4 regions of the Sphingomonas sp. R86521 genome follow, and region 2 is predicted to be linked to each of the others. Evidence: predicted binding sites of a transcription regulator. Region 2 holds the regulator's gene; each other region holds the start of a gene.
What was found. Region 2 encodes LexA, which represses DNA repair genes until DNA is damaged. Its sites were predicted from a motif close to GTTCCNCNCTTGTTCT; they were not measured.
Positions count from the first base shown of each region.

Region 1: SJY20_RS03575 (ribonucleoside-diphosphate reductase subunit alpha) is a predicted target of LexA. The motif match lies at 5,363-5,378, and genes of this name have one in related genera.
Region 3: SJY20_RS00565 (MmcB family DNA repair protein) is a predicted target of LexA. The motif match lies at 6,092-6,107, and genes of this name have one in related genera.
Region 4: radA (DNA repair protein RadA) is a predicted target of LexA. The motif match lies at 3,503-3,518, and genes of this name have one in related genera.

Region 1 covers NZ_JAXHBY010000001.1:738,953-746,532, reverse strand. The annotation lists gene mdoH (glucans biosynthesis glucosyltransferase MdoH) at 1-1,764, shown strand, start outside; gene SJY20_RS03585 (hypothetical protein) at 1,820-2,305, shown strand; gene SJY20_RS03580 (EAL domain-containing protein) at 2,404-5,058, shown strand; gene SJY20_RS03575 (ribonucleoside-diphosphate reductase subunit alpha) at 5,444-7,378, shown strand.
Region 2 covers NZ_JAXHBY010000001.1:2,840,754-2,848,333, reverse strand. The annotation lists gene gltA (citrate synthase) at 1-91, opposite strand, end outside; gene gltX (glutamate--tRNA ligase) at 115-1,605, opposite strand; gene SJY20_RS13320 (ComEC/Rec2 family competence protein) at 1,625-3,829, shown strand; gene lexA (transcriptional repressor LexA) at 4,468-5,139, opposite strand; gene SJY20_RS13310 (molybdopterin molybdotransferase MoeA) at 5,207-6,391, opposite strand; gene SJY20_RS13305 (hypothetical protein) at 6,388-6,543, opposite strand; gene SJY20_RS13300 (hypothetical protein) at 6,709-7,023, shown strand; gene SJY20_RS13295 (acyltransferase family protein) at 7,342-7,580, opposite strand, start outside.
Region 3 covers NZ_JAXHBY010000001.1:102,573-110,152, forward strand. The annotation lists gene SJY20_RS00515 (pyruvate, water dikinase regulatory protein) at 1-513, shown strand, start outside; gene SJY20_RS00520 (Maf family protein) at 510-1,100, shown strand; gene SJY20_RS00525 (shikimate dehydrogenase family protein) at 1,129-1,941, shown strand; gene coaE (dephospho-CoA kinase) at 1,938-2,525, shown strand; gene dnaQ (DNA polymerase III subunit epsilon) at 2,533-3,225, shown strand; gene hpf (ribosome hibernation-promoting factor, HPF/YfiA family) at 3,276-3,878, shown strand; gene SJY20_RS00545 (PTS sugar transporter subunit IIA) at 3,940-4,407, shown strand; gene SJY20_RS00550 (PaaI family thioesterase) at 4,397-4,861, shown strand; gene SJY20_RS00555 (DUF1491 family protein) at 4,858-5,181, shown strand; gene SJY20_RS00560 (cell wall hydrolase) at 5,334-5,981, shown strand; gene SJY20_RS00565 (MmcB family DNA repair protein) at 6,119-6,613, shown strand; gene SJY20_RS00570 (ankyrin repeat domain-containing protein) at 6,621-7,217, opposite strand; gene SJY20_RS00575 (SCO family protein) at 7,292-7,580, shown strand, end outside.
Region 4 covers NZ_JAXHBY010000001.1:1,413,739-1,421,318, forward strand. The annotation lists gene SJY20_RS06585 (DUF427 domain-containing protein) at 1-215, shown strand, start outside; gene panB (3-methyl-2-oxobutanoate hydroxymethyltransferase) at 378-1,238, shown strand; gene SJY20_RS06595 (tetratricopeptide repeat protein) at 1,320-2,024, shown strand; gene SJY20_RS06600 (PQQ-binding-like beta-propeller repeat protein) at 2,021-3,343, shown strand; gene radA (DNA repair protein RadA) at 3,539-4,909, shown strand; gene SJY20_RS06610 (CvpA family protein) at 5,106-5,675, shown strand; gene SJY20_RS06615 (iron-sulfur cluster assembly scaffold protein) at 5,672-6,112, shown strand; gene SJY20_RS06620 (cation:proton antiporter) at 6,112-7,580, shown strand, end outside.

The DNA.
Region 1 (7,580 bases), 2.1 Mb from region 2:
GTGCAGCGCTTCGGCGAACCGCCCCGTCCCAACGCGCCGGTCGCCGACGGCCAGACCGTCGAACCCGCCGACATGCTCAGCCGCCGCGTGCTGCTGGTGCTGCTGACCGGCCTGTTCGCCACTGCCGCCTCGACGACGCTGCGCGAATCGCTGATCCAGGACGGCATCGACGCCTGGGACGTCGCACTGCTGCTGCTGTTTTTCCCGCTGTTCGGCTGGATCGCGTTCGGCTTCCTCAACGCCGCGATCGGCTTCGTCCTGCTGATCACCGGATCGCATCCCGGGTTCGTCCCCGCTCCGTCGTCGGCGGGGACGCTGACCGGCCGCACCGCGGTGCTGGTGCCGATCCACAACGAGGATGTCGCCGCGGTCTATGGCCGCGTCGAGCGGATGGCGCGTTCGCTCGCCGATGCCGGCGCCGCGCACCTGTTCGACTTCTTCATCCTCAGCGATTCCGGCCCCGCCGCCGAGCCCGAGGAGTTCGCCGCCTGGGAGGCACTGGCCCCGCGCGCCGCCGTCCCCGTCTATTACCGCCGCCGCACGCACAATATCGGGCGGAAACCCGGCAACGTCGCCGAATGGATCCGCCGCTTCGGCAGCGCCTACGACTATATGATGATGCTCGACGCCGACAGCCTGATGGGCGGCCGCGCGATGGTCGGGATGGCGCAGGTCATGGAGCAGCGCCCCGGTATCGCCCTGTTGCAGACCGTCCCGACCGTGATCGACGCACAGACGCTGTTCCAGCGCTGGATGCAGTTCGCCAGCCGGCTCTACGGCCCGATCTCGACCGCGGGCCTGGTCTGGTGGTCGGGCGCTGAGGCGACCTTCTGGGGTCACAACGCGCTGGTCCGCGTGACAGCTTTCGCATCCAGTTGCGGGCTCCCCGACCTGTCCGGCAATCCCCCGTTCGGCGGCGCGATCATGAGCCACGACATGGTCGAAGCCGCACTGCTGCGCCGCCGCGGCTGGGCGGTGCACATGATCATGATCGAGGACAGCCACGAGGAATATCCCCCGACGCTGATCGACCAGGCGGTCCGTGACCGGCGCTGGGCACAGGGCAATATCCAGCATCTCCGCCTGCTCGACAGCGCGGGGTTCCACTGGATCAGCCGGTTGCAGCTGCTGATCGGTGCGTCGGCCTATATCACCTCGCCGGCGTGGCTGGTGCTGATCGCGACGACCATCGCGCAGGCGCTCGCGGGCCAGACCACGCTAGTCGGTTCGGGCGGCAACTCGGCGGTGTCGCTGCAGGTGTTCGGCATCACTTTAGTTCTGCTGTTCGGACCGAAGCTGCTCAGCGTGATCTGGGCGCTCTCCAATCCGGCATGCCGTGCCGCGTTCGGTGGACGCCGCGCGATCCTGCGCTCGGTGGCGTTCGACATCCCGCTGTCGATGCTGGTCGCTCCCGTCACCGCGCTGACCCAGACGATCGACCTGATCAATATCGTCCGCGGTCGCCCCTCCGGCTGGGCACCGCAGAACCGCAACCGCGACGGGCTGTCCTGGGCCGACGCCTTCCCGCGCTATCGCTGGCACATGGCGCTGGGGTTCGCCTTCCTGCTGCTCTCGCCGTTCGCGCCGATCACCGCGTTGTGGCTGATCCCGGTCACGCTGGGCCTGCTGCTCGCGCCCGTCCTCGCGATCTGGACCGCCAGCAGCGCGCGCGGGCAGGCAATGGCGGATTCCGGGTATTTCCAGGTTCCGGGCTCGCCGATCGTGTCCGGCGATTCACCACGATTATTGTCGCCCGCGACCTAGCGGCACTTCGCATCGTCATGCGCGTTATCCCCGCACCTCTTTTCAGGACGACAGCATGATCACCAGCCTCGCGGAACTCGACCGCATCCGCGACGAGACCCGCCGCCTCGTCACCAACCGCTCGCTGATGTCGGCGGGGGCCGCGGTGGTGCCGATCCCGGGCGCGGACCTGGTCGCCGATATCGGGCTGCTGACGACGTTGCTGCCAAAGATCAGCGAACGCTTCCAGCTCGATCACGAGCAGGTCGAAAAGATGGAGCCGCACCTCGCACAGCAGGTGTTCGTGGTCGCATCCAGCATGGGCAACAACATGATCGGCCGGATGGTTACCAAGCGCATCGTCGCCGGCCTGCTCCGCCGCATCGGCGCCCGCCTGGCGGTCGGATCGGTGGCGAAGTTCGTGCCGTTCGCCGGCTCGGTGGTCGCCGCATCGATCAGCTTCGGCGCGATGAAGCTGGTCGGCAACGCGCATATCGAGGATTGCTACAAGACCGCCAGGGCACTGATCGAAGAGCCGTCGCAGGGCGTGCTCAGGGGCTGAGACGCGGCAACGCGAATTCGAACCGAAAACGGTTCAATCTCTCGCGTTAACCCTGATCGCTAGCCAGTTTCGCAACGGAATCGGCGTTATCCGGGAGTATGCATGCGCCCCTCCCGAAAGCCGATCGTCGCCAACGCAGCCGTCCGGCAGCCTATGGGCTGTTCGGACTCGGCGAGGACGACCGCGAACCGGTGACCGCCAACCAGAATGCGTTGCTGGCGCAGATCGGCGCGATCTGGCCGTTCACGCTGGCAACGCAGCTGGTCGCATGCGGGATGCTGGTCGGCGCGGTCCTGCACGAAGGGCTGGCCGCGCTGATGCCGCTGATCGGTGCCTATGCCGGCATCGTCCTGCTCGTCTCGGCCGTCCTGCTGGCGACGTTGCGGCTGCCCGCGATGCGGCGCTGGCCTGCCCACCAGCGCTATCGCATCGTGATGGCCGGGTCGGCGGGCCTCGCCGCAGGACTGTTCGCGCTGCTGTGGACGACGACGCGGATGCCGGTCGGCACCGTTCAGCTCGGCAGCTTCGTCGCGATATCGGGGGCGATCGGCGTCACCGCGCTCAGCATCCATCCGATTCGCGTCGCGACGCTGGGGTTCGGCGCCGGGCTGGTGCTGATGCTCGCGATCCTGTCCGGCATCGGCGTCGCGTTCGGCGTCGCGCTGCTCTTCCTCGGCTGCCTCGCGCTGGTCGCGCACCGCCTCGCGCGGGTCGACCATGATCTGGCGCTCGACCGCGTCGACGAGACCAGCGAAGGCCGCCTCGCGGTCAAGATGATCGCCGAATTCGAGGGGCATGGCACCGGCTGGTTCTGGGAAGCCGACCGCCACGGCCGCGTCACCTATATCTCCGCCAAGGTCGCCGGCGAACTTACGCATACCGGCGGCAACCCCGCCGGACTGCTGCTCACCGACCTGTTCCGGATGGACAGCGACAGCACCGAACGCACGCTCGCCTTCCATCTGTCGTCGCGGACCTCGTTCTCGGACTATTCGGTGTGCGCCGCGTTCGGTCCGCCCGTCGACGCCGCCGCCGTGCGCTGGTGGTCGATCTCGGGCCGTCCCGTGGTCGACGAGATCGGCCGGTTCCACGGCTTCATTGGCTCGGGCTCCGACCTGACCGAGAAGCGCAAGTCCGAAGCCGAGATCACGCGCCTTGCGCTGTTCGACGGGTTGACCGGGCTCGCCAACCGCCAGCGGATGCGGATCACGCTCGACAAGACGCTCATGCAGCAGGCTGGCCCGCACCGTCCGACCGCGCTGTTCCTGATGGATCTGGACCGGTTCAAGGCGGTCAACGACACGCTGGGCCACCAGGCCGGCGACGCGCTGCTCAAACAGGTCGCGCAGCGGCTGCAACGCGGGGTCGGCGATACCGGACTGGTCGGTCGCCTGGGCGGCGACGAATTCCAGGTCGTGCTGCCCGGGATCGACAGTCGCGAGGCGCTGGCGACGCTGGCACGCGACCTCATCACCGCGCTGTCGCAACCCTATTTCATCGGCGGTGCATCGGTCACGATCGGCTGTTCGGTCGGGATCGCCGTGGCGCCGCAGCAGGGCGAGGATTCGGAGACGCTGGTCCGCAACGCCGACCTCGCGCTCTACGCCGCAAAGGGCGACGGCCGCGGTGTCCACCGCTTCTATTCCGACGACATGCTGACCGGCGCACGGACCCGCAAGCAACTCGAGGACGACCTGCGCACCGCGGTGTCCGAAGGCGCGTTCCACCTAGCCTATCAGCCGGTGGTCAGCACCCGGTCGACGCGGATCGTCGGCTATGAGGCGCTGATCCGCTGGACCCACCCGACCCGCGGCAACGTCTCCCCTGCCGATTTCATCCCGATCGCCGAGGAATGCGGGCTGATCGAGGCGATCGGCGAATGGGTCCTGCGCACCGCCTGTATCGAGGCTGCGCGCTGGCTCGGCGACATCCGCGTCGCGGTCAACGTCTCGCCGATCCAGTTCGCCAACCCGGTGCTGCCCGCGCTGGTCACCAGCGCGCTGGCGCAATCGGGGATCGCACCGGGCCGGCTCGAACTCGAGATCACCGAAGGCGTGTTCCTCGACGAGACGCAGTCCTCGGACCAGATGTTCAAGGCGCTGAAGGGTGTCGGCGTCCGCCTCGCGCTCGACGATTTCGGCACCGGCTATTCGTCGCTCGGCTATCTGCGCAACGCGCCGTTCGACAAGATCAAGATCGACCAGTCGTTCGTGAAGGGCGCCGCCCAGCCCGGCAATCGCAACGCCGCGATCATCAAGGCGATCGTCACGCTCGCCGATACGCTGGGGATGGAGACGACCGCGGAGGGCGTCGAGATCCAGGACGAGATCGACCTGATTCGCGAACTCGGCTGCACCCATATCCAGGGCTATGTCTATGGCCGCCCCGCCCCTGCCGAAGAGGTGCTGGTACAACTCGGCGTGCAGTCCGGCGTCGCCACCCCGAGCGGGTTCAAGGTCAGCCGCAGCCCGCGCACCAAGATGCTGCGCTCCGCTCGGATCGCGATCGACGGCACCCGCGGCGCGGTCCGCATCCGCAACATCTCGCCAAAGGGCGCGATGATCGACGGCCTGGAGATCGAGGGCGATCCCGCCGGGCTCGAGATGCAGATCGAACTGCTCGAGGACGAGATGATCGCCGCGCACATCCGCTGGGCCAAGGACGGCAAGGCGGGGATCGAGTTCGTCGAAGCCTTCAACCTCGACCGCCTCACCGCAGCCCCGGTGTCCAGGATCGTCCGCCGGACCGCTTGAACATCACGGCCTGAACGCAACGACAGTGCCGGCCGGTACCCCCGTACCAGCGCATCAAAATATTTTCGTTCGCCGTCCGTTCCCTTGCGTATCGCGAACCCCGCAGAACTCCGCGCGTCGCGCGTCCTGGGCGGTCGAAACCGTCGTCGTTCCCGATCGAACGCGCTTGCGTCGCTTCGCGGTTTGGCACAATCTCTTGGGGTTGCGTTCGGGAGCGGACCCAATCACTGGTAGAACGGTTCTCGCATAGCCATATGCAGACACGACGGTCGGGGTCGCCATGACGGCGGCGCGATCGGATTATGTTCCCCCTTTGATCCGCTCGGGTGTAACAGGGAGCGTGCTCCCGATTCGTACGGACCGAGCACGAGTGGGAGCGGTTTCGATGGACTACAGTAATAGCAGCCGGGATAGCGACATGACCACGGATACCCTCGAAGCAGCCGCGCCGGGCGCGACGCCCGAAGCCGCAGCGCCGGCCCAGGCTCAGGGCCAGCCTCAGGCTCAGGACAGCCATTCGGTACGCCCGCAGCCCTACCCCGTCGAAGTCGACCATAGCCGCGATGCGCTGCTGACCGATTTCGGCAAGGAAACCCTGCGCGACCGTTATTTGCTGCCGGGCGAGAGCTTCCAGGACCTGTTCGTCCGCGTCGCCTCTGCGTACGCCGACGACGCGCCGCACGCCCAGCGCCTGTACGACGCGATCTCGAAGCTGTGGTTCATGCCCGCCACCCCCGTTCTCTCGAACGGCGGCACCGGTCGCGGCCTGCCGATCAGCTGCTATCTGAACTCGGTGCCCGACAGCCTCAACGGCATCGTCGACACCTGGAACGAGAATGTCTGGCTCGCCTCGCGCGGCGGCGGCATCGGCACCTATTGGGGCAACGTCCGCGGCATCGGCGAGCCGGTCGGCCTCAACGGTAAGACCAGCGGCATCATCCCGTTCGTCCGCGTCATGGACTCGCTGACGCTCGCAATCTCGCAGGGCTCGCTGCGCCGCGGCTCGGCAGCCTGCTATCTCGACGTCTCGCACCCTGAGATCGAGGAATTCCTCGAGATCCGGAAGCCATCGGGCGATTTCAACCGCAAGGCGCTCAACCTGCACCACGGCGTGCTGATCACCGACGACTTCATGGAAGCCGTCCGTGCCGGCGCCGAATGGCATCTGCGCAGCCCCAAGGACCAGTCGATCCGCCAGACGGTCGATGCGCGCTCGCTGTTCCAGAAGCTGGTCGAGACCCGCCTGCAGACCGGCGAGCCCTACATCATCTTCGCCGACCACGTGAACAAGGCGATGCCCAAGCATCACCGCGAACTGGGTCTCAAGGTCTCGACCTCGAACCTCTGCTCCGAGATCACGCTGCCGACCGGCAAGGACCATCTCGGCAACGATCGCACCGCGGTCTGCTGCCTGTCCTCGCTCAACCTCGAGACGTGGGACCAGTGGAAGGACGAGAAGGGCTTCATCGAGGACGTCATGCGCTTCCTCGACAACGTCCTGCAGGACTACATCGACCGCCACGAGCCGGGGATGGAGCGCGCTGCCTATAGCGCGGGCCGCGAGCGGTCTGTCGGCCTAGGCGTGATGGGCTATCACAGCTTCCTCCAGGCACGCGGCCTCGCGTTCGAGGGCGCGATGGCGAAGTCGTGGAATCTCCGCATGTTCAAGCACATCAACGCGGCGGCCAACGAAGCGTCGATGCAGCTCGCGATCGAGCGCGGCCCCTGCCCCGATGCCGCCGACACCGGCGCGATGGAGCGCTTCAGCTGCAAGATGGCGATCGCCCCGACCGCGTCGATCAGCATCATCTGCGGCGGCACCAGCGCGTGCATCGAGCCGATCCCGGCGAACATCTACACCCACAAGACGCTGTCGGGCAGCTTCTCGGTCCGCAACCCGTATCTCGAAAAGCTGCTCAGCGAGAAGTCGAAGAACAGCGACGCGGTGTGGAACTCGATCCTCGAACAGGGCGGTTCGGTCCAGCATCTCGACTTCCTCTCGACCGAGGAAAAGGACTGCTACAAGACGTCGTTCGAGATCGACCAGCGTTGGCTCCTGGAACTGGCGGCGGATCGCACCCCGTACATCGACCAGGCGCAGTCGCTGAACCTGTTCATCCCGGCGGACGTCGAGAAATGGGACCTGCTGATGCTCCACTTCCGCGCCTGGGAGCTCGGCATCAAGTCGCTCTATTACCTGCGCTCGAAGAGCGTCCAGCGCGCGGGCTTCGCCGGCGGGGTCGAGGCCGACAACACCATCGACCTGCGCCAGATCGAGGTCGAGTCGAAGGATTACGACGAGTGCCTCGCCTGTCAGTGACACCGCGTTGCGCCAGTAACTGAACGACCGCACGACGGGGCATCTCAGGATGCTCCGTCGTCTGTCGTTGTGCACGATCGCACCCCTGCCTACGGCAGCGCCTCCGATCATGAATTTTACGGCACAAAGGAGAAATTCCGCACCGCCAGCGTAGCTACCCGGGGACCGCGCAAGACCGTGCGCGTCGGCAGAGCTGGAGACT
Region 2 (7,580 bases):
GGATGTCGATGACGTCCGGACCGACCGTACCGGACATGACCGGAAATTCGACGTCCTTGCCGTCGACGGCCAGGGTTGCGGTCTCGCTCATGCTGTTATCCTTCCTTGGAATTCTCAGGCCGACGCGCTTTGGTCGGCGATCCGTGCGAGGCTCTCTTCGCGCCCGAGCAGGTCGAGCACATCGAAGATGCCCGGCGACGTCTTGCGTCCCGTCAGCGCGGCGCGAAGCGGCTGTGCGACCTGGCCGAGCTTGACGCCCCGCTCCTCGGCCACACGCCGTACCGCGTCTTCGAGCGTCTCCGTATCCCAGTTGTGCACCGCGTCAAGGGCAGCATGAAGATTGGTCAGCAAAGCTTTCGCTTCGTCGCTCAAAAGCCCCCGTGCGCCGTCGTCCATCGCGATCGGACGCAGGCTGAACAGGAACCCGGCACCGTCGGCGAGTTCGTTGAGGTTCGCGGCGCGCGGCTTCAGCGACGGCATCGCCCGGGTCAACAGATCGAGGCCACCATCCGGCAGCGCATGGCCGAGTCGGTCGGCGACCAGCCCGGCGAGCCGCGCGTCGTCGGCCTCGCGAATGTAATGGCCGTTGAGGTTCTCGAGCTTCTTCAGGTCGAACCGCGACGGGCTCTTGCCGACATGCGCGAGATCGAACCATTCGACCGCCTGCTCGCGGCTGATGATCTCGTCGTCGCCGTGGCCCCAGCCGAGTCGGAGCAGATAGTTGTCGAAGGCTTCCGGCAGAATGCCCATCTCGTCGCGGTACGCCTCGATGCCGACCGCGCCGTGGCGCTTCGACAGCTTGGCGCCGTCGGGGCCGTGGATCAGCGGGATGTGCGCGTAGATCGGCTCGGGCCAGCCCATCGCGCGATAGATCGGCAGCTGGCGGAACGCGTTGTTGAGGTGATCGTCGCCGCGGATCACGTGCGTCACGCCCATGTCGTGATCGTCGACCACCACGGCCAGCATATAGGTCGGCGTGCCATCGGAGCGCAGCAGGATCATGTCGTCGATCTCGGCATTCTGCACCGTGACCGATCCCTGAACCTGATCCTGGATCGTCACCGCGCCCTCGGTCGGCGCGCGCAGGCGGACGACGTGCGAGCGGCTCGGCAGGTCGCCGCCCGAATGGTCGCGCCACGGGCTGCGAATGCGCAGCGGCTTCTTCGCGGCCTGCGCTTCGGCGCGCATCTCGGCAATCTCGTCGTTGGTCATGTAGCAGCGATAGGCGTGGCCGGCCGCAACCATCTCGTGCGCGACCTGCGCATGGCGGTCGGCGCGCGCGAACTGCATCACCGCGTCGCCGTCCCAGTCGATCCCGAGCCAGCGCATCCCGTCGAGGATCGCGTCGATCGCCGGCTGCGTCGAACGCACCCGGTCGGTATCCTCGATACGGAGCAGGAACGTACCGCCGTTCGCCTTGGCATATAGCCAGTTGAACAACGCGGTGCGCGCGCCGCCGAGGTGCAGGAACCCCGTCGGCGACGGAGCGAAACGGGTAACCACGGGGGCGGACGGACGCCCGCGCGTTTCAGATGTTGCGCCCAATCGCGGGTGCTCCCAGACTGTAAGAACGATGGCGAATTCCGCCGTTGCCGCCCCTAGCATGGCCCTTGTGCGGCGACAAATGGGCTTGCCGCGATGGGTGGCGAGGACCGGCCGCGCGATCGAGCGCTGGCTTGAGGCGGAGCGCGACCAACTCGTCCTGTGGCTGCCGGTGATGCTGGGCGTCGGTATCGCGGCGTGGTTCGCGCTGCCCGATCCGGTGGCGTGGCGTGCTGCGGTGCTCGTGCTGGTGGCGATCGGCTGTGGCGGGCTGGCGACGGGACGGGGCGGCCGGGCGGCGCGGGCGATCGCGATCGGTGCGCTGGCCGCGGCGATCGGCCTCGGGCTGATCTGGGCGCGCGCGGACCGGGTGGCGGCGCCAGTGCTCGACCGGCCGACGGTGGCGAAGTTCGCGGCGCGGGTGGAAACGGTGGAGCCGCTCGCGGCACGGGCGCTTGTGCGGTTGACGTTGGCGCCGTTGGGACCGGCGACGGATTCGCGTGGTTTGCCCCTCGCGCTTCCGCCGCGGGTGCGGGTCAATCTGGCCGAGGATGATGCGCCCAAGGGGCTGGGCCAAGGCGTCGTCGTCACGTTGCGCGCGCGCCTGATGCCGCCGCCGTTGCCGGCGGTCCCGGGCGCGTACGACTTTGCCCGCGTCGCGTGGTTCGCGGGGATCGGCGCGACCGGGCGGGGTTTTGCGCCGGTCGTGGTGACGGGGCATGTCGACAGCGGGTCGGGGCTTCGCGGGCGTCTTTCGAAGCATATCACCGACAGCCTGGACGGCAGCGCGGGCGGGATCGCCGCGGCGCTCGCGACCGGCGACGTCGGGGCGATAAGCGAGGAGGATTCGGAGGCGATGCGCCGCGCGGGGCTTGCGCATCTGTTGTCGGTCAGCGGGTTGCATATCACCGCGGCGGTGGCGGCGACGATGCTGATCGTGATGCGATTGCTGGCGCTCAGTCCGTGGCTGGCGCTGCGGGTGCGGCTGCCGCTGATCGCCGCGGTGGCGGGGGCCGCGGCGGCGATTGGGTATACTTTGCTGACCGGCAGCCAGGTGCCAACGATCCGGAGCTGCGTCGCGGCGCTGCTGGTGCTGACGGCATTGGCGATGGGACGCGAGGCGGTCACGCTGCGGGCTTTGGCGGCGGGTGCCGTGATCGTGCTGATTGCGCTCCCCGAGGCGCTGGCCGGGCCGAGCTTCCAGCTGTCGTTCGCGGCGATCGCGGCGATCGTCGCACTGCACGAGCATCCGCGGATCAAGGCGCTGTTCGGGCCGCATGAGGAAGGGCGGGGGCGGCGGTTGCTGCGGGAGCTGGGGTCGCTGCTGCTGACCGGGATCGTCGTGGAGGCGGCGCTGATGCCGATCGCGGTGTATCATTTCCACCGCGCCGGGCTGTACGGTGCGGTCGCGAATATCGTGGCGATCCCACTGACGACGTTCGTCGTGATGCCGCTGGAGGCACTGGCGCTGGTGTTCGATGCAGTCGGCCTCGGCGCGCCGCTGTGGTGGCTGGTGCAGCACACGCTCGACCTGCTGCTGTGGATCGCGCATCTGGTCGCGGCGGCACCGGGTGCGGTGCGGTCGCTGCCGGCGATGCCGGACGGGGCGTATGCGGCGATGGTCGGCGGCGGATTGTGGATCGCGTTGTGGCGGACGCGGTGGCGGCGGCTAGGGGTGGTGCCGTTGCTGTTCGGTGCGAGCTGGGCGCTGGCGACCCCCGCGCCGGACCTGCTGGTGACCGGCGACGGGCGGCATGTCGCGGTGCGGACGGCGGCGGGCCTGGCGCTGTTGCGCGACCGGGCGGGGGATTATGTCCGCAACACGCTGGCAGAGAATGGCGGGCTGATCGGTGAGCCGCTGTTGCTGGCAGACCAGCCGGATGCGCGGTGCAGCCGGGATTTGTGCCTGACTGATATCGTCGCGCGGGGGCGGCGGTGGCGGATACTGGCGACACGGAGCGGGTACCCGGTGCCGACCGCCGAGCTGATCGCGGCGTGTCGCCTGGCGGATATCGTGGTCAGCGAACGCGGTGTGCCGCGGGGTTGCCGGCCACGGTGGCTGCGGTTGGATCGCTGGATGCTGCAGCGGACCGGTGGTGTTGCGATTACGCTGGGGACGGGACGGGTGGTGACGGTGCTGTCGCCGGAGGACGCGCATCCTTGGCGGGCCGTGGCGGCGCCGGTGCCGTTCAGGAACTCGCGGCGTTCCCGAGACAGCGGGCGTTTCGCCGGTCCTCGTCATCCTGACGAACGTCAGGATCCAGTTTCACAGGCGCCGCGCTTGTAACTCTGGATCCTGGGTCGAGCCCAGGATGACGGTTTTGGGGAGGTTTCGTCCATTCAAGACCAGATCTGCCGGTCACTGTGGGTGTTCAATAAGTACCCGCAGGGGGTGCGCTCGCGACCCTGGGCTCCCGCTTTCGCGGGAGAACTGGATGCGGTTTTCGGTCGAGGCGGCCCAGGATGCTCAGCCTGTGCTGAACCCGAACTTGGTTGGGTCGCAGCGTTGGGGGTCATGGCGCGGTCGGCCGGCCGGGTGACGGCTACGGTGGCTGCGACTGGATCGAAGGATGCTGTAGCGGACCGGTGGGGTTGCGATTGTGCTGCTCACGGGTTGGGTAGTGACCGGGTGGCCGGGGGGATGCGCACCTCGGCGGGCACTGAGAGTCGGTGGATGCCAGACACGTCGCCAGTTACGAGAACGTCGTCATTACCTAGAGCTTCGTCATCCTGACGAACGTCAGGATCCAAGGTTACGGACGGTGCGCTCGTAACTCTGGATCCTGGGTCGAGCCCAGGATGAAGGGTTTGGGGAGGGTCTCGCCTATTTCAGGACCAGTTCCGCCAGTGGGTCGGGCGGTCGACTTGTACCGGCAGCGACGGCGCGCGTGACCCTGGGCGCCCGCCTTCGGGGAGCCCAGAGCTTCAGTCGTAGCGGCGGAGGATGCCGGAGAGTTTGCCCTGCACGCGGACCTGGTCGGGGGCGTAGCGTTGGGGGTCGTAGGCGCGGTTGGCGGGGTCGAGGCGGACCATGGCGCCTTCGCGGCGGAAGTATTTGAGGGTGGCTTCGCTCTCTTCGATCAGCGCCACGACGATCTCGCCGTCGCGGGCGGTCTCGGTGCGGCGGATCAGGGCGTAGTCGCCGTCGAGGATGCCGGCATCGACCATCGAGTCGCCAGACACTTCGAGCGCGTAATGCTCTCCGGAGCCGAGCAGCGCTGCGGGGACTGCGAGCATCGACGATCCCTCGAACGCCTCGATCGGGACGCCGGCGGCGATCCGGCCGTGGAGCGGGATCTCGATCACGTCGTTGGCGGGCTGCGGCGTCGGCTTGACGTTGGCCGGGGCGGGCGCGGCCTTGGCCGGAACCTTCTTCTCGGCGCGCTCGGGCATCCGCAGCACTTCGAGAGCGCGGGCGCGGTTGGGCAGGCGGCGGATGAAATTGCGCTCCTCGAGCGCGCTGATCAGGCGGTGCACGCCCGATTTCGACTTGAGATCGAGCGCGTCCTTCATCTCCTCGAACGAGGGCGAGACCCCGGTATCCTCGAGGCGGTCGTTGATGAAGCAGACGAGTTCGTGCTGCTTGCGCGTTAGCATGGCAATCCTCCGTCCGGAACAGACTGGGAACTTCTATGGAACAAAATTTACCACGTCAAGCGCCGCGTTACGCGATCACCAGGATTTCCGCCGAGTTGCCGATGTGCGCAGCGGGCGCATTGCCAGGCCGGATGATCAGGCAGGTCGACCGCGCCAAGGTCAGCAGCATCGAGCTGTCCTGGATCGTCGAGGCATAGGCGCGGCCGTCCTTGAGTTCGGCGCGGAGATAGTCGGTGCGGGCGTTGTTGGCGGGGAGGTCCTCGCCGAGCAGTGCATGCGTAGTCTGCGGCAGCGGATCGCGCGCGCCCGCGATGTGCGCCACGACCGGGCGGACGAACAGCATCGCGGTGACGAACGCCGAGACCGGATTGCCGGGCAGGCTGAGCACGGTGGCGTCGCCGAGCTTGCCCGCCATCATCGGCTTGCCGGGGCGCAGCGCGATCCGCCAGAAATCGATCACCCCGCCGGCAGCCTCGATCGCGGGCCGGACGAGGTCGTGGTCGCCGACCGACGCGCCGCCGGTGGTGACGAGCAGGTCGCATTCGGCGCCGGCGAACGCGTCGCGCAGGGCATCGAGCCGGTCGGGAAGGATGCCTAGGTCGACGATGTCGACGGGCAGGTCGGCGAGCATTGCTGCCAGCATGATGCCGTTCGATTCGGGGAGCGCGAGCGGGTCGTCGGTCGATCCGGGGGGCACCAGTTCGTCGCCGGTGGCGGCGACCGCGACGCGGACGCGGCGATTGACGAGAAGGGTACCGTGGCCGCCGGTCGCTGCGACTGCGATGCGGGCAGGCGTGAGGCGGTCGCCCTTGCCGATCAGCCGGTCGCCGGTGCTGAAATCGAGACCGCGGGCGCGGGTGTTGCGGCCGAGTCGGGGTGGGCCTTCGCCGCTGAGGGTCAGGCGATAGTCCGACCGTTCGGCTTCTTCCTGGATCAGGACGGTGTCGGTGCCGGCGGGCATCGCCGCGCCGGTAAAGATGCGGACCGCTTCGCCGGGGTTGGCGGTGCCGGCGAACGGCCGGCCGGCGGCGCTTTCGCCGATCACGGTCCACGGCCCCGGCATGTCGTCGAAGCGGATCGCATAGCCGTCCATCGCGGAGAGGTCGGTGGCGGGCTGCGTCCGTCTGGCGAGGATGTCCTCGGCGGCCCAGCGGCCGGCGGCTTCCCGGAGCGCGACGGTTTCGCTACCGACGCGGCCGGCGAGCGCGAACAGGCGGGACTGGGCTTCGGCGACGGGCAGGAGAGTTGTCATCGGGATGCTGTTCCGGCGCGAATGTTGAGGCGATCGACGTGTTTTGCGTCGCGAATGTTGAGAACGTCGAGGCGCGGGAAGGGTTTCGCGCCGCACATGTCGAGGCCGTGCCCGGCGGTGGGGTTTTCGGGGAGGGTGGCGCGGCGGGTCACGCCGAAGGGCTGGCATATCGTGGCTGTGTAGGACAGCGCGGAATGGTGCTGGCAGTGTCTGGGATTATTGGCGGATGATGTTCAAGAGTGGCGGGAAGCGGACCGTCTGCCTTGCTGCTTTCAGGGGAGGATAGCTGACGTTGGTCGTGTCGTCTTCTTTGATTGATGGAGTTACGACTGAGTTATGCCGAAGCAGCGGCACGAGTCGCCGATGTGATCGAAGCCATCGTCCTAACCGACGCATGGGAGCAACATTGCCGGAACCTGTCCGCCTCAACCTTCTTGGAGGCGCGTGAACCAGGGCGCCAGATCTTCGACGCTTACGAAGGTCGCGAGGGCGAGGAGTGGCTTGGTGTGCTGGAGACCATGGTCATTGACGAGATGCGCCTGAACGGACCTCGCTTCGCAGCGAATTCTGCCGCAATCGACGCCGTCGTAGCTCGACTCGTGGGCCACCCGAATGTCCGGTTAACGCGCTAACCGCAAAGCGAACGGGGGATTTTGAACGTTGGGCTGTCATTCGGTCGATCGCTTAGCCGAATGCAGCATTGGGTTGGTTCGCGGACCAACTCCTTCCGGCGTTTGGTACGGCCGCAACGATCACTTCTTAGACTGAAGATTTGCCGTTCGAGCGAAACGCAACTGCGTGATCCGAATAATGCCGCCGCTGCTACTCTACGGCCGAATCACGTTGCCGGAACAGGACCACCATGCGGACCTTTGGTCCGCCCGGAGCACTGAAGGTTAAATTTGTTGAGCTCGAAGCCGTGATATAGAAATCATACAGTTTCTAAAAACTTAGCCTACGGATACTCTTCCGATCGGTTCAATCAGTTCTAAATGGTGGTGTCCCTCCGGTTTTCGCGATCGAAGATCGCCCGCTCGCAACCACCGCGATCGTAGTACAAGCGCGGGCTTCTCAATCGCAACCCAGGACAATACGGACAACGCCAAGGTGACCAAGAACAGGATGGGGACTTGGACGTCGTCGAGGGACGATCGAATATCGAGAACTCCCCCTGAAACCACATAGAGCG
Region 3 (7,580 bases), 2.7 Mb from region 2:
CAGGCCAAGGCACGTCCGGGCCGCCAGCATGTCCTCGACGCCGCGTATTTCGCCCGCGTCGATGCGATCCAGTGGACCATCGCGCATGACGACGGGATCGCATCGGAGGAATGGGAAGAGGCGGATGTCGTCCTCGCCGGGGTCTCGCGCTCGTCGAAGACGCCGACCTCGATCTACCTCGCCAACCGCGGCTACAAAGCCGCGAACATCCCGATCGTCGTCGAAAGCCCACCGCCGGCCAATCTCTACGGGCTCAAGCACCCGCTGATCGTCGGGCTGACGACCAGCGCGGATCGATTGATCCAGGTCCGTCGCAACCGGTTGCTGTCGCTGCAACAGGCGCCGGATACGTCCTATGTCGAGGAGGAGGCGGTGATGCGCGAGCTCGCCTTTGCGCGGCGGATGTTCGCCGACAATGGCTGGCCGGTGATCGACGTCACCCGCCGGTCGATCGAGGAAACCGCGGCGGCGATCATCGCGCTCTGCAACGACCGGCGAGGCGTGACGGCATGACGCTGATCCTTGCATCGCAGAGTGCATCGCGCCGTGCGATGCTCGTAGCGGCGGGCGTGCCGTTCGAGGCGACGCATGCCGGCGTCGATGAGGACGCCGCGAAACCCGCGTTGCGCCATCTTTCGCCTCGCGATCTGGCGGATGCGCTCGCCGAGTTGAAGGCGTTGAAGGTTTCGGCGCGCAAGCCCGGCTACCTCGTGCTCGGCAGCGATTCCCTGGTCGCGCTTGAGGATGGCAGCATCCTCGACAAGCCGGTCGACCGCGCCGATGCCGCCGACCATCTTCGTCGAATGTCGGGGGCACGCCATGATCTGTGGAGCGCCGCGGTGATCGCCGAGAACGGGCAAGTCGTGTGGCGGCATGTCGAACGTGCGAAGGTCTTCGTACGTCCGCTGTCGGACGCATTCATCGAGACCTATCTGGACACCGAATGGCCGGCGATTTCCGGGTGCGTGGGATGCTACCGGGTCGAGGGGCCCGGCGTACAATTGTTCGAGAAGATCGACGGCAGCCAGTTCACGGTATTGGGCATGCCATTGCTGAACGTCCTGGATTATCTGCGCGTGCGGGGCGAGCTGCCGGCATGACGATCCGACGGGTTAACGAGGACCAACGATGACGAAACCCTATGCCGAAGTGATCGGCGACCCGATCGCGCAATCAAAGTCGCCGATCATTCACGGCTTCTGGCTCGATGCGCTCGGTATCGACGCCGAATATCGCAGGGCGCACGTCACCGCCGACGCGCTTCCCGCGTATTTCGAAAGTCGCAAGGCCGATCCCGCCTGGCAGGGGTGCAACATCACCATGCCACACAAGCTGGCCGCGCTCGATCACGTCACCGACCCCGGCGACGTTCGCGGGACGATCGGCGCGATCAACACCGTGTTCCGCGGCACTGACGGCGCGATGATCGGGACCAATACCGATGCCGCAGGATTCTGGGCGCCGATCGACGACCTCGATATCGCCGGCCAGCCGGTGACGGTGATCGGTGCCGGTGGCGCAGCGCGTGCGGTGCTGTTCGCGCTGTCGCGGATGGGGGTCGGGCCGGTGACCATCCTCAACCGCAATCCACTCAAGGGCGCCGCCTTGCTGGCCCTGTTCAAACTCAAAGGCCAGGCCCTGCCCTTGGCGCCGGCCGCCCCACTTTCGCGGTTGCTGGTCAACACAAGCGTACTCGGCATGGCCGGACAACCACCGCTCGACATCGATCTGAGCGCGCTCGACGACGACAGCCTGGTCTACGACATCGTATACTCGCCGCTCGAGACCGGGCTTCTCAAGGCCGCGCGCAAACGCGATCTCGAGACAGTGGACGGTCTCGAAATGCTGATCGCGCAGGCGGCGGTGGCGTTCGAAATATTGTTCCACGTGGAACCTCCCCGCGACCACGACGACGCCTTGCGGACGCTGCTCACGGCATGATCATCGGGCTCACCGGATCGATCGGCATGGGCAAGTCCGCGGTCGCGGGGATGTTCGCCGATCTCGGCGTTCCGGTGTTCGATGCCGATGCCGAAGTGCATCGGTTGCAAGCATCTGGCGGTGCGCTTGTCCCTGCAATCGAGGCGGCCTTTCCCGGAACGACGGCAGATGGCGCAGTCGACCGCAAGCGGCTGGGGTCGATGGTGTTCGGCGACGACGCCGCGATCGCGCGGCTCGAAGCGATCGTGCATCCGGCCGTCGCGGTGGCCCGCGCCGCTTTTCTATCGCAGCACGGCAATGCGCTGGTGGTATTCGACGTGCCGCTCCTGTTCGAAACCGGCGGCGATGCAAAGGTCGATCGGGTCGTCGTGGTTTCCGCCCCCGCCGCGGTCCAGAGCGCGCGGGTGCTGGCACGCCCCGGCATGACCGTCGAGACCTTCCAGGCGATCCTCGCCCGCCAGATGCCCGACGCGGAGAAGCGCGCGCGTGCGGATTTCGTCATCGCGACCGACATCGGCTTCGAGGAAACCCGCGCCCAGGTTCGCGCGGTGATCGCTTGCGTGACGGGCACCGAAGGAGGATAACCTGCCGATGCGCGAGATTGTCTTCGACACCGAAACCACCGGCCTCAGTTTTTCAGGCGGCGACCGCATGGTCGAGATCGGCTGTGTCGAGATGGTCAACCGGGTCGAGACCGGTCGCACCTTCCACGCCTATTACCATCCCGAACGCGACATGCCGGTCGAGGCGTTCAACGTCCACGGCCTGAGCGAGACGTTCCTGTCGGACAAGCCGCGGTTCGGCGAAGCGGTCCACGATCTCATCGACTTCATCGGCGACGCGCCGATGATCGCGCACAATGCCGGGTTCGATTTCTCCTTCCTGAACGGCGAGCTGCAACGCTGCGGCCGCCCAATCGTCCATATGGGCCGGATGGTCGACACGCTGCAGATCGCGCGTAGCCGTCATCCCGGTGCCAAGCATTCGCTCGATGCGCTGTGTTCGCGGTTCGGGATCGATCGCAGCCACCGCGTGTTGCACGGCGCGCTGCTCGACGCGCAGCTGCTGGCACAGGTCTATGTAGAGCTGCTGGGTGGACGACAGATCGGGCTTGGCCTGATTGCAGAGGCCAGCGCGGCGAGTGCCTCACCGGTCGTCGCACGCACGCCCCGTATCGCCCGCCCGCCGCGTGTTTTCGTGGTGAGCGAGGGAGACCTTGCGGCGCATGCAGCGTTTATGAGCAGGATCAAGGATCCGATCTGGGGGGCCGCGGCGTCCGGATGACGCTGAGCGGACGGAGCCAACAGGACCGTCCGGCCAATGAGGAGACTATAATGGATATCCGGATTTCTGGTCATCAGGTCGCCACCGGCGATGCGCTCAACAGCCATGTGGAAGACCGACTCCAGGGTATCGCCGATAAATATTTCTCGCGCGCGATTTCAGCGGAAGTAACCTTCGGAAAGGGTCCGCACGACGCCGGGTTCACCTGCGATATCGTCGCGCACGTCATGAAAGGCCTCGTCCTCAAGGGGCATTCTGACGCCTATGACGCCCGTGCCGCGTTCGACGGCGCCGCCGCCAAGATCGAGACGCAGCTGCGCCGCTACATGCGCCGCCTGAAGGATCGCCATGCCGGCGAGGCCGTCGCGGCCGCGGAGAGCATCGGCTACGACAATGCGGGCTATACGCTGTTCCAGGAAAGCTTGGGGGAAGAGGACGTCGCGGACGCCCCCCTGATCATCGCCGAGACCCGCGTCGATATTCCCGTCGCCAGCGTCTCCGACGCGGTGATGATGCTCGATCTACGCAACACTGCGGCGTTGCTGTTCGAGAATGCCGGCACCGGCGCGCACAACATGGTGTATCGCCGCGGTGACGGCACGATCGGCTGGGTCGAGCCACAACGCGCCGCAGCGCCGTCGGCTACGGCATAGCCTTTATACCCCCGCGCACGCTAAGGCGCTGTGCGGGGGCTTACAGATTCATGGCACGGCAATGAACGATTTCAGCGATATGCTGCGCGAGGACGCCGTGCTGACAGGCGTCGTCGCCGCGAACAAGAAAGCCGTGCTCCAGCATTTGGCAAGCGTAGCGGCGACCGTGATCCACGGCGATGCGAAGCTTATCGCGGAGCGCCTCGCCGCACGTGAGAAGCTGGGATCGACCGGGTTTGGCGGCGGTGTCGCGATCCCGCATGCCAAGATCGAAGGGCTCGAACAGGTGACCGCGGTCTTCGCGCGACTGGCGCAGCCGGTCGATTTCCAGGCGGTCGACGATCTGCCGGTCGATCTGGTCTTCCTGCTGCTGTCGCCGACCGATGCCGGTGCCGTCCACCTGAAGGCGCTCGCGCGGGTGTCGCGGCGGCTGCGCGACCAGGCGTTCCTGGCGAAGCTGCGCGGGACCGGATCGCGCGATACACTGTATGCGCTGTTCGCGACGGACGAGACGCGCGATGCCGCCTGAGAGTGGCGCGCAGGCGCATTTCCGCGCGCTCGAAGCTTTGTACGCAGCGGCGCCGATCAACCAGTTATTCGAATCGACGCTCGAGATCCCGGAAAGCGGGGTTGCGCGAATCCGGTTCACGATCGACGAGCGCCATTATCATGCTGGCGGCGCGGCGCACGGCACCAGCTATTTCAAGATGCTCGACGACGCCGCCTTCTACGCCGCGAACAGCCTCGTCACCGATCGATTCCTGCTGACGACGGCGTTCAACCTGCTGCTCACGCGGCCGTTGAAGGCCGGGCCGGTCATCGCCGAGGGACGCTGGATCAGCGGCAAGCGGCGGGTGTTCGTCGCCGATGCCCGGTTGATCGACGCCGACGGGGAAGAGGCCGCGCGGGGTACGGGTACGTTCATGCGCTCGCGCATCCCGCTTGCCGACCTGCCCGGCTATCGCATCAGTATCCCGTCGTGACCGGCCGACTGCCAACGACTGTCATCGCCACCGCCCTGCTCCGTCGTGTCAACGATTCTGGTGGCTCCGGCATGGTGCTGGCGAAGGGCACGCAAGACGGATCGATGCTGGTTGTTGCGATCGATCGGGGTGGCTCCCCCAAGCTGCTGGAGCGCGGATTCGGCGAGGGCGGCCGCGCGATATTGATCGACTCGACTCCGACCGAGGACCTCGACGGGTATTGGCGCCGCCGTCGTGCCCGCGACCCCGATCTATGGGTTATCGAGGTGGACATCGCAGGCGCGGAACGCTTCGCCGCGGAAGTGATGCTCGACGATTGACTTGAATCCCCTGTGAACCGAGGGGGATTACAACGAAAATCGCGTTGTGTCGGTGCGGGTGCGATCCGGGTCGATTACGCAGTCGGGGGGATGCCCGGACGAGTGGCCTAGCCGCTCGGGTCCGTGGTCCAACCGCATATTAACTCGAGTGAATGACGATTTTGCAGCGGGCCGCGACAATCGCAGCCATGACTTTCTCACTTGCCGGCCTGCTTGGACACAGCACGCCTGGCAGCGCAACGGAACTCGGTCGCGTCGCGATCACGACTCCCGTTTCTGCAAGCTACAACACGCTTCCCTCGGCAAATGTTCCGCAGATCGTGCCCGCCGTGACCCCCGCCTTCGATCAGGCCGTCACCACCGCACCGGTCGCAACCACCGAAGCCGAAGAATTCGATTCCCTCGCTGAAGCCGTCGCCGCGCAGGACGCCGCCGCCTCAAACGACTCGCTCCAGTGCCTCGCCGGCGCCGTGTATTTCGAATCCAAGGGTGAGCCGCTCGTCGGCCAGCTGGCGGTTGCCGAAGTCATCATCAACCGCGCCAAGTCGGGTCGCTTCCCGTCCGACGTCTGCGACGTCGTCACGCAGCGTGGCCAGTTCAGCTTCGTCCGCGGCGGCCACATCCCCGCGATCAGCGCCGGCAAGGCCTATCGTACCGCGATTGCCGTCGCCAAGGTCGCACTCGCCAGCGCGTGGAACAGCCCGGCTCCCAAGGCGCTGTTCTTCAACACCCCGAACCGCAGCCCCGGCGGCCGCCTGACCAAGATCGCAGCGATCGGCAACCACATCTTCTATCGCTGATAGCGCTGGGGCCGAGCGGGTCGCGCACAGCCGCTGGCCGGCTTGAACTCCACCCGCCCTCCTATCTTTAGACATCAGCTGGTCGAACAGTCCGCGAACGGGGTTGCCCTGTTCGCGGATTGTTCTATTTCCGGTCCATGCTCGATGTTCCTTCCGCCTGCACCGACGCCCCCGGCTCACCGCTGTGCGCCGCGGAGGTCGCACGCGGCGTCGTCCGCATGCTGCTCCGCCACGATCTGACCGCGATGGCTGAAGTCCCGCTCGACGGCGGCCGACGCGCCGACCTGATGGCGCTCGACGCGCGCGGCAACATCGTCATCGTGGAGATCAAGGTGTCGCGTGCCGATTTGCTCGGCGACGGCAAATGGCCCGACTACCTCGCGCATTGCGACCGCTATTACTGGGCAGTGCCGGCGGGGTTCGATACCGCTCCGCTCGAAGGCTCGGCGTTCCTGCCCGAGCGGACCGGGATCATCGTCGCCGATCGCTATGACGCCGCGATCGTCCGGGAGGCGCATTCCACCCCCCTGCCCGCGCATGTACGCAAGCGTTGCACGCTGGCGTTCGGGCGCCGCGCCGCGCGCCGGTTGATCGGGACGGTCGATCCCGATGCCGATGGTCTGATGTTTTAGGGCAAACCTAGAATTTAGGCCCCGATACGGCCTTCTGGGTCTTCTTCGGCGCGTCCTCGAGCAGCTTGGTCACCACCGGGTTGCGACCGTCCTGCTTGGCATAGGCGCGCGCCGACATGCCGGCCATGATGTCGGCTTGGTCCGGATCGGCACCCTCGTTCAGCAGGATGCGGATCATGCCGACGTCGCGGCGCTGCACCGCGCGGATCAGCGGCGTCTCGCCCGCCGAATTGCCCAGGTTCGGGTTGGCCTTCGCAGCGGTCAGGATCGGGATCATCCCCGCCTGCCCCATCGTCACCGCCAGCAGCAGCGGGGTGTTGCCCTTGCCGTCGCGCAGATTGGCGTCGGCCCCCTTTTGCAGCAGGAAGCGCAGATAGGTCTCGTCGCCGCGCTTGATGACGATGTGCAGCGCACCCTCGCCGGTGGTCACGTCGCGCGCGTTGACGATGCTGCTGCCGGGCTTGTTGAGCATTTCCAGCACGTCGTTGTTCTTGGCGTCGCGCACCGCGGACAGGAACTTGTACCCCGCCGATTGTTGCTGCGCGAGCGCAGGGCCCCCGGCGGTCAGGAGCAGGGCGGCGAGCAGCAGGCGGGTGGGCGACATCTCGGATTCCTTGGCGGCGATGCGGTGCCCGACGCTTGCGCTGCAACCGCGAACAGATCAAGGCTGGCGACATCATGACCCTAGTTCGATTTGCCCTGTTCGGCGCGCTTGCGCTGTCCGCCTGCAGCCCGGCGCCGGTCGCTCCTGCCCGCCCCCCATTGGAAGGCGCGCGGATCGGCGGCCCGTTTACGCTGACCGATCAGAACGGCCGCAGCGTCTCGGATCGCGACTTCGCGGGCAAATACCGGATCATGTATTTCGGCTACACCTTCTGCCCCGATGTCTGCCCGACCGACGTCCAGGCGATCGGCGCCGCGCTGAAGTCGCTGGAACGGACCGATCCGGCGGTTGCCGCGAAGATCG
Region 4 (7,580 bases), 1.4 Mb from region 2:
ACCAGTATTTCCCCGCCGACAGCATCGATCCCGCGCTGCTCGAAGACAGCGCGACGACGACACATTGCCCGTGGAAGGGCGACGCCCGCTACAAGACGCTGGTGGTCGACGGACAGCGAAACGTCGACGCCGTCTGGTACTATCCCGACCCGATGCCCGCCGCCGCCGAGATCAAGGGTCGGTACGCATTCTGGAAGGGCGTCACGGTCGCCTGACGCCCGTTCCAAACCCGTCACCCCAGCGAAGGCTGGGGTCTCGCGGGGGCGGGTGCCGTGGCCCGAACCGGGAGATGCCAGCCTTCGCTGGCATGACGGCCAGGGGGGGCATATGACGGGTGGATTGTACGCCGCCCGCACCCCGCGCTAAGACCCGCCGCCATGTCCACCACCTATCAGCTCGACACCGCGACGAGTCGCGGCACCCCGACGCCGACGCCGATGAAGCGCCTTACCGTGCCCGCGATCCAGCGGCGCAAGGGCGGCGAGCCGCTGGTGATGCTGACCGCCTATACCGCGCGAATGGCGCAACTGCTCGACGCGCAGTGCGACCTGCTGCTGGTCGGCGACAGCCTGGGGCAGGTGATCTACGGCCTGCCCTCGACGCTGGCCGTCACGCTCGACATGATGTGCGCGCACGGCGCCGCGGTGGTGCGCGGCAGCTTTCACAGCGTCGTCGTCATCGACATGCCGTTCGGCACCTACGAGGCCAGCCCCGAGGCCGCCTTCGCCTCGGCATCGCGGATCATGGCGGAGACCGGCGCGGCGGCGGTGAAGCTTGAGGGCGGCGAGGCGATGGCCCCGACGATCGCGTTCCTCACCGCGCGCGGCATTCCGGTGATGGCGCATATCGGTCTCACCCCGCAGGCGGTGAACGTGCTCGGCGGCTACGGTGCGCGCGGTCGTACCAACGCCGAACATGCCAAGATCGTTGGCGATGCGCGCGCGGTGGCCGACGCCGGCGCATTCGCGATGGTGGTCGAGGGCGTGCTCGAGCCGCTCGCTCGCACCATCACCGCCGAGGTTGCCTGCCCGGTGATCGGCATCGGCGCGTCGGCCGAGTGCGACGGCCAGGTCCTGGTAACCGAGGACATGCTGGGGCTGTTCGATCGCACCGCGCGCTTCGTGAAGCGCTACGACGACCTCGCCGGCCGCATTTCCGCCGCGGTCGCGGACTATGCAGGAGAGGTTCGGGCCCGGACCTTCCCGACACCCGACCAGACCTACGCCGCGAAGGATTGACCGGCGGATTGATCCGGCTTTCGTTTCACCGGCGGCACGGCTAAGGTCCGCCGCGCTTTCCCCTCAGATCCGGAGCTGTCCTTGGCCCTGCCGCCGAAAACCGATGAAGCATTCCTGCGCGAGGTCGACGAGGAACTGCGTCGCGACCAGCTTGCCGGGTTTTGGACCCGCTGGGGCCTGTGGGTCGCGGTGGCGGTCGTTGCCGCGCTCGCGGTGCTGGGCGGCTTCCTCTACTGGCAGCACCGCCAGGCCGAGGCTGCGGGCGTCGAGGGCGAGCAGTTGCAGGCCGCGTATAATTCGCTGGCCGCCAACAACGTGTCCGCCGCATCGAAGTCGCTCGGCGAACTGGCCGGGTCGAGCCGCGACGGATACCGCGCGCTGGCGATGTTCACGCAGGCCGACATCCTGTTGCAGAAGAACGACCTGAAGGGTGCCGCGCAGAAGTTCGCGACGGTCGCCGCCGATACGTCGCTGGCCAAGCCGTTCCGCGATCTCGCGCTGATCCGCCAGACCTCGGCCGAATACGACACGCTGAAGCCGCAGGTCGTGGTCGAGCGGCTGCGGCCGCTCGCGGTGCCGGGCGGCCCGTGGCTCGGCAGCGCCGGCGAGATGGTAGGCGTCGCCTATATCCGCCTCAACCAGCGCGCGCAGGCCGGGACGCTGTTCGGCCAGGTCGCGCGCGATCCGAACGTGCCCGACACGATCCGTCAACGCGCGGTTCAGATGGCGGGCGTACTGGGCGTCGACGCCACGCCGAATGCGACCCCTATCGAGGTATCCAAATGAAGAATTCCTATCGCGTAAGCGTCGCGGTGGCTGCGTTGCTGGCCCTTGGCGGCTGCGGCATCTTCAAGGGCGGGGCCAAGAAGACCCCGACGGTCGGCGAACGCGTCCCGATCCTGGTCTCGGAGAACGAGGTCGAGACCGACAAGACGATCGCCGACGTCCAGGTCCTGCTGCCCGCGGCGGCCCCGAACGACAGCTGGGCACAGCCCGGCGGCAACCCGGCGCACTCGCTCGGCCAGCTCGCGCTCGGCAACGCGCCGACCCGCGCGTGGCAGGTCGGGATCAACGGCGGCTCCAACCGCGAGCGGCTCGCCGCGGCACCGGTCGTCGCCGACAACAAGCTGTTCGTGTCGGATGTCGCCGCGGTGATCCACGCCTATGCCGCCGACACCGGCGCGCCGCTCTGGACCACCCCGCTGACCGAGGGCAAGCTCAACGCCAGCGCGCGCTTCGGCGGCGGCGTCAGCTATGACGACGGCAAGGTCTATGCGACCGACGGCGTCGGCGACGTCGTCGCGCTCAACGCCGCGGATGGCAAGCAGCTGTGGCGCGTCAAGCCCGGCGGCCCGTTGCGCGGCTCGCCCACCGTGTCCAACGGCTCGGTCTATGTGCTGACGCAGGACAACCAGATCTTCTCGCTCGATCAGGGCGACGGCAAGGTCCAGTGGGTCCAGTCGGGCACGCTGGAAACCCAGGGCGTGTTCGGCGTCGCGGCCCCCGCGGTCAGCCAGGGCACCGTGGTGGCCGGCTTCTCGAGCGGCGAACTCAGCGCCTATCGTTACGAGAATGGCCGCATCCTGTGGCAGGACGCCTTGTCGCGCACCTCGGTGACGACGTCGGTATCGAGCCTGTCGGACATCGATGCCGCGCCGGTGATCGACAACGGCAGGGTCTATGCGGTCGGGCAGGGTGGCCGCATGGTCGCGCTCGAACTCGCCACCGGCCAGCGCCTGTGGGAGCAGAACTTCGCGGGCATCTCGACGCCGTGGATCGCGGGCGAATGGCTGTTCGTGGTCACGGACGATGCACGCCTGGTCTGCCTGTCGCGCACCAACGGCAAGGCTCGCTGGATCGCACAGCTGAAGCGCTTCCAGAACGAGAAGAAGCGCAGCAACGCGGTGACGTGGTTCGGCCCGGTGCTCGCCGGCAACCACCTGATCCTGACCAATTCGCGCGGCGAGATCGTCTACGTCAACCCGGGCGACGGCGCCGTCGCCTCCACCGTCGAGACCAAGGCGGCGTTCACGCTGCCGCCGATCGTCGCGAATTCGACGCTCTACACGCTCGACCAGAAGGGCAAAATCACCGCGTACCGGTGATGGGTTGGGGGGAACTGCTGCTCCCCCCAAACCTCCGTCATTCCCGCGAAGGCGGGAACCCATACTGGCTAGCCGCGCGGCTCCATCTCGTCGTTGGAGGATATGGGTCCCCGCCTCCGCGGGGATGACGGATCGGAGCTGGGAGCACGCACCACGCATGTTCCCCTATCGTTCCAGACTTGCTACATCGCCCCCATGGCGAAACCCCAAAAACGATACGTATGCCAGGCCTGTGGGTCTGTCGCCTCGCGCTGGGCCGGCCAGTGCGCCGATTGCGCGGAATGGAATACGCTGGTTGAGGAGGCGAACACCGCCGCGACGCCGTTCCATTCGAAGCATAACCTCCAGACCGGTGGCCGCGCGATCCAGCTGGTAGGGCTCGACGCCGAGATCAAGCTGCCCGACCGGATGGCGACCGGTATCGCCGAACTCGACCGCGCGCTCGGCGGCGGCTTCGTCGAGGGCTCCGCGACGCTGATCGGCGGCGATCCCGGCATCGGCAAGTCGACCTTGCTGCTCCAGGCGGCAGCAAAGATGGCGCTGGCCGGCCAGTCGGTCGCCTATGTTTCGGGCGAGGAAGCCGCGGACCAGGTCCGGCTGCGCGCCCGTCGGCTGGGCCTGGGCGACGCGCCGGTGCAACTCGCCGCGGCGACTTCGACCCGCGACATCCTGACCACGCTGCAGACGCGTCCGCCCGCCTTGCTCGTGATCGATTCGATCCAGACGATGCACTCCGACCTGATCGAGGGCGCGCCCGGCACCGTCAGCCAGGTCCGCGCATCGGCACAGGAGCTCATCCGCTTCGCCAAGGAACGCGGCACCGCGGTGGTGCTGGTCGGCCACGTCACCAAGGACGGATCAATCGCGGGCCCCCGCGTGCTCGAACACATGGTCGACACCGTGCTGAGCTTCGAGGGCGAGCGCAGCCACCAGTACCGCATCCTCCGCGCGATCAAGAACCGCTTCGGCGGCACCGACGAGATCGGCGTGTTCTCGATGCAGACCGAGGGGCTGGCCGAAGTCGGCAACCCATCGTCGCTGTTCCTCACCCACCGCGATGACGCGATGACCGGCGCGACGGTGTTCCCCGCGCTAGAGGGCACGCGGCCGGTGCTGGTCGAGATCCAGGCGCTGACCGTCCGGCTGGCCAGCGGCGCGACGCCCAGGCGTGCGGTGGTCGGCTGGGATTCGGGCCGGCTCGCGATGATCCTTGCGGTGCTGGAGGCGCGCTGCGGGCTGAGTTTCTCGTCGGCCGAAGTCTATCTGAACATCGCCGGCGGCTACCGCGTGCAGGACCCCGCCGCCGATCTCGCGGTCGCAGCTGCGCTGATCTCGGCGATGGCCGAACGCCCGGTGCCGGTCGACGCGGTCGCGTTCGGCGAAGTCGCCTTGTCCGGCGAGATCCGCCCGGTCGCCCACGGTCCGCTGCGGTTGAAGGAAGCGAGCAAGCTCGGCTTCGAACGTGCGATGGTGCCGGCGTCGATGACGGACGAGAAATCGGGGATGCGCCTGCAAGGGTTCAAGACGCTCGGCGCATTCGTCGAACATATGCTCGGGCGCGGGTAGAAGGCAGACCGTCAGGCACAGTCAGGCGCGCTCCCCTCCCTGAAAGGGAGGGGTCGGGGGTGGGTAGCTTTCGAGGAAACACCGCGCTCCCCACGAGCCGACCCACCCCCAACCCCTCCCTTTCAGGGAGGGGAGCAACGCTCGCACGCCGTTCCGGCACTAGCCCTGAGCCCCCCGCATCCCTATTCCCTACCGCATGAACCTGACCGCGCTCGATATCATCGTCCTCCTCGCCGTCGCCGGGTCCGCGATCCTCGGTCTGCTGCGCGGGTTCGTGACCGAAGTGCTGTCGCTGTTCGCCTGGATCGGCATCGTCGCGGTGCTGAAGCTGTTCCACGTCCCGCTCGCCGCGATGCTGACGCCCGTCGTCGGCACCGTTTCCGGCGCCGCCGTCCTCGCGTTCGCGCTGATCGCCGGCGTCACCTATATCGGCGGGCGGCTGGTCGCCAACGCGATCGGCAAGCGCACGCGGACCTCGATCCTCGGCCCCGTCGACCGCGCGCTCGGCTTCGGTTTCGGCGCGCTGAAGGGCCTGATCCTTGCCAGCCTCGCCTTCCTGCTGACCACGCTGGTCCTCGACACGCTGCACGGCGGGCCATCGCGGCGGCCGGTGTGGATGACCGGCTCGCGCACCTATCCGCTGCTCAACGCGACCAGCGCCAGCATCGCCGATTTCGTCGACCGCCGCCGCCGCGGCCTGCCGGTGTTCGGCGCGCGGACGCCGCCGCTTTCGTCGACCTCGAATACAAGTGAACCCAGCCAGTGAGCGCGCCCCTCTACAACGCCGAGATCCTGCGGCTCGCCGCCACGATCCCGCATCACGAACGCCTCGCAGAGCCGATGGCGAGCGTCGAGAAGCGCTCGGCGATCTGCGGCAGCCGGGTGACCGTCGACGTCGCGCTCGACGACGCGGGCCGCGTCGGCGAGGTCGGGATGCTGGTCCGTGCCTGCGCGCTCGGCCAGGCCTCGTCGTCGCTGCTCGCCGCGAACGTGATCGGCCGCACCCCCGAGGAAGTCGCCGCCGCACGCGACGCGCTGACCGACTGGCTCGCGGGCAAGGGCGAGCAACCCGACTGGCCCGGCATCGCGATCTTCACCCCGGCGCTCGATTACACCGCGCGCCACCCCTCGATCCGCCTCGCGTTCGAAGCCGCCGCCCAAGCCGCGGTCGAAGCCGCCGCCACCGCGAAGGCGGCGTGCTGATGCACGAGGGCACCACGTCCCTGCTGCGCGACGGCGTCGTCATGCTCGGCGCGGGACTGGTCTTCGTCCTGCTGTTCCGCAAGCTCGGGCTCGGTGCGACGCTGGGCTATCTCGTCGCCGGCGCTGTCGTCGGGCCGCATGTGCTCGGCATGGTCGGCGATGCCGAGGCGAAGCTGGGGATCGCCGAACTCGGCATCACGCTGCTGCTGTTCCTCGTCGGGCTCGAACTGAACCCGACGCGGTTGTGGCGGATGAAGGAGGAGATCTTCGGGTTAGGCCTGCTCCAGGTCGTGCTGTGCGGACTGGCGATCACCGCGATCGTCTGGCTCGCGCATTTCTCGCCGACCGCGGCGCTCGCGCTCGGGCTGCCGCTGGCGCTATCGTCGACCGCGCAGGTGCTGCCGATGCTGCAGTCGTCGGGCCGCATGCGTACCCCGTTCGGCGAGCGCGCGTTCTCGATCCTGCTGTTCCAGGACCTGTCGATCGTGCCGTTGATCACGATCGTCGCGGCGATGAGCCGCAACCCCGCCGACGCCAACGCGCCACCGGGATGGCTGCTCGCGATCTACACCGTACTTGCGATCGGCGGGCTGATCATCGCCGGGCGCTTCCTGTTGCGGCCGATGTTCCGGCTGATCGGCAATCTCGGCGAGCGCGAGATGTTCGTGTTCGCCGGGCTGTTCACCGTCATCGCCAGCGCCGCGGTGATGGAGTTCCTCGGCCTGTCGACCGCGCTCGGCGCGTTCATCGCCGGTGTGATGCTCGCCGACAGCCCGTACCGCCACGAACTCGAGGCCGATGTCGAACCGTTCCGCTCGATCCTGCTCGGGCTGTTCTTCCTTGCGGTCGGCATGCTGCTCAACCTCCAGGCGATCGCCGACCGGCCGTTCTTCGTGCTGGCGATGGCGCTGGCGCTGATCGTTACCAAGACCGGCGTGATCATGGCGATCGGCCTCGCGTTCAAAATGACGTGGCGCCAGGCATTCGCACTCGGCCTTTTGCTGAGTCAGGGCGGCGAATTCGGCTTCGTCCTCTTCGCACAGGCGCAGGCCGGGTATCTGATCAAGCCCGAGGCAGCGAGCCTGTTCGGCGCGATCATCACGCTGTCGATGGCGACGACGCCGTTCCTGATGGGCATCACCAAGCGCTTCCGGGCCGAGCCCCTCGTCGAGGGCGGCGAGCGCGACGGTCCCAAGGCCGACGGCGCCAACGCGATCATCGTCGGCTATGGGCGGTTCGGCCAGACCGTCGGCCAGATGCTGCTGTTGCAGGGCATTCCGGTGACGCTGATCGATACCGATATCGAGATGATCGACATCGCTCAGGAATTCGGCGCGAAGGTCTATTACGGCGACGGCACCCGGCTGGACCTGCTCCGCCAGGCTGGCGCCGCGGATGCCGAGCTGATCTGCTTCTGCATGGACGGCGACCAGATCGAACCCGCCACGCTCGACGCGATCCACGAGGC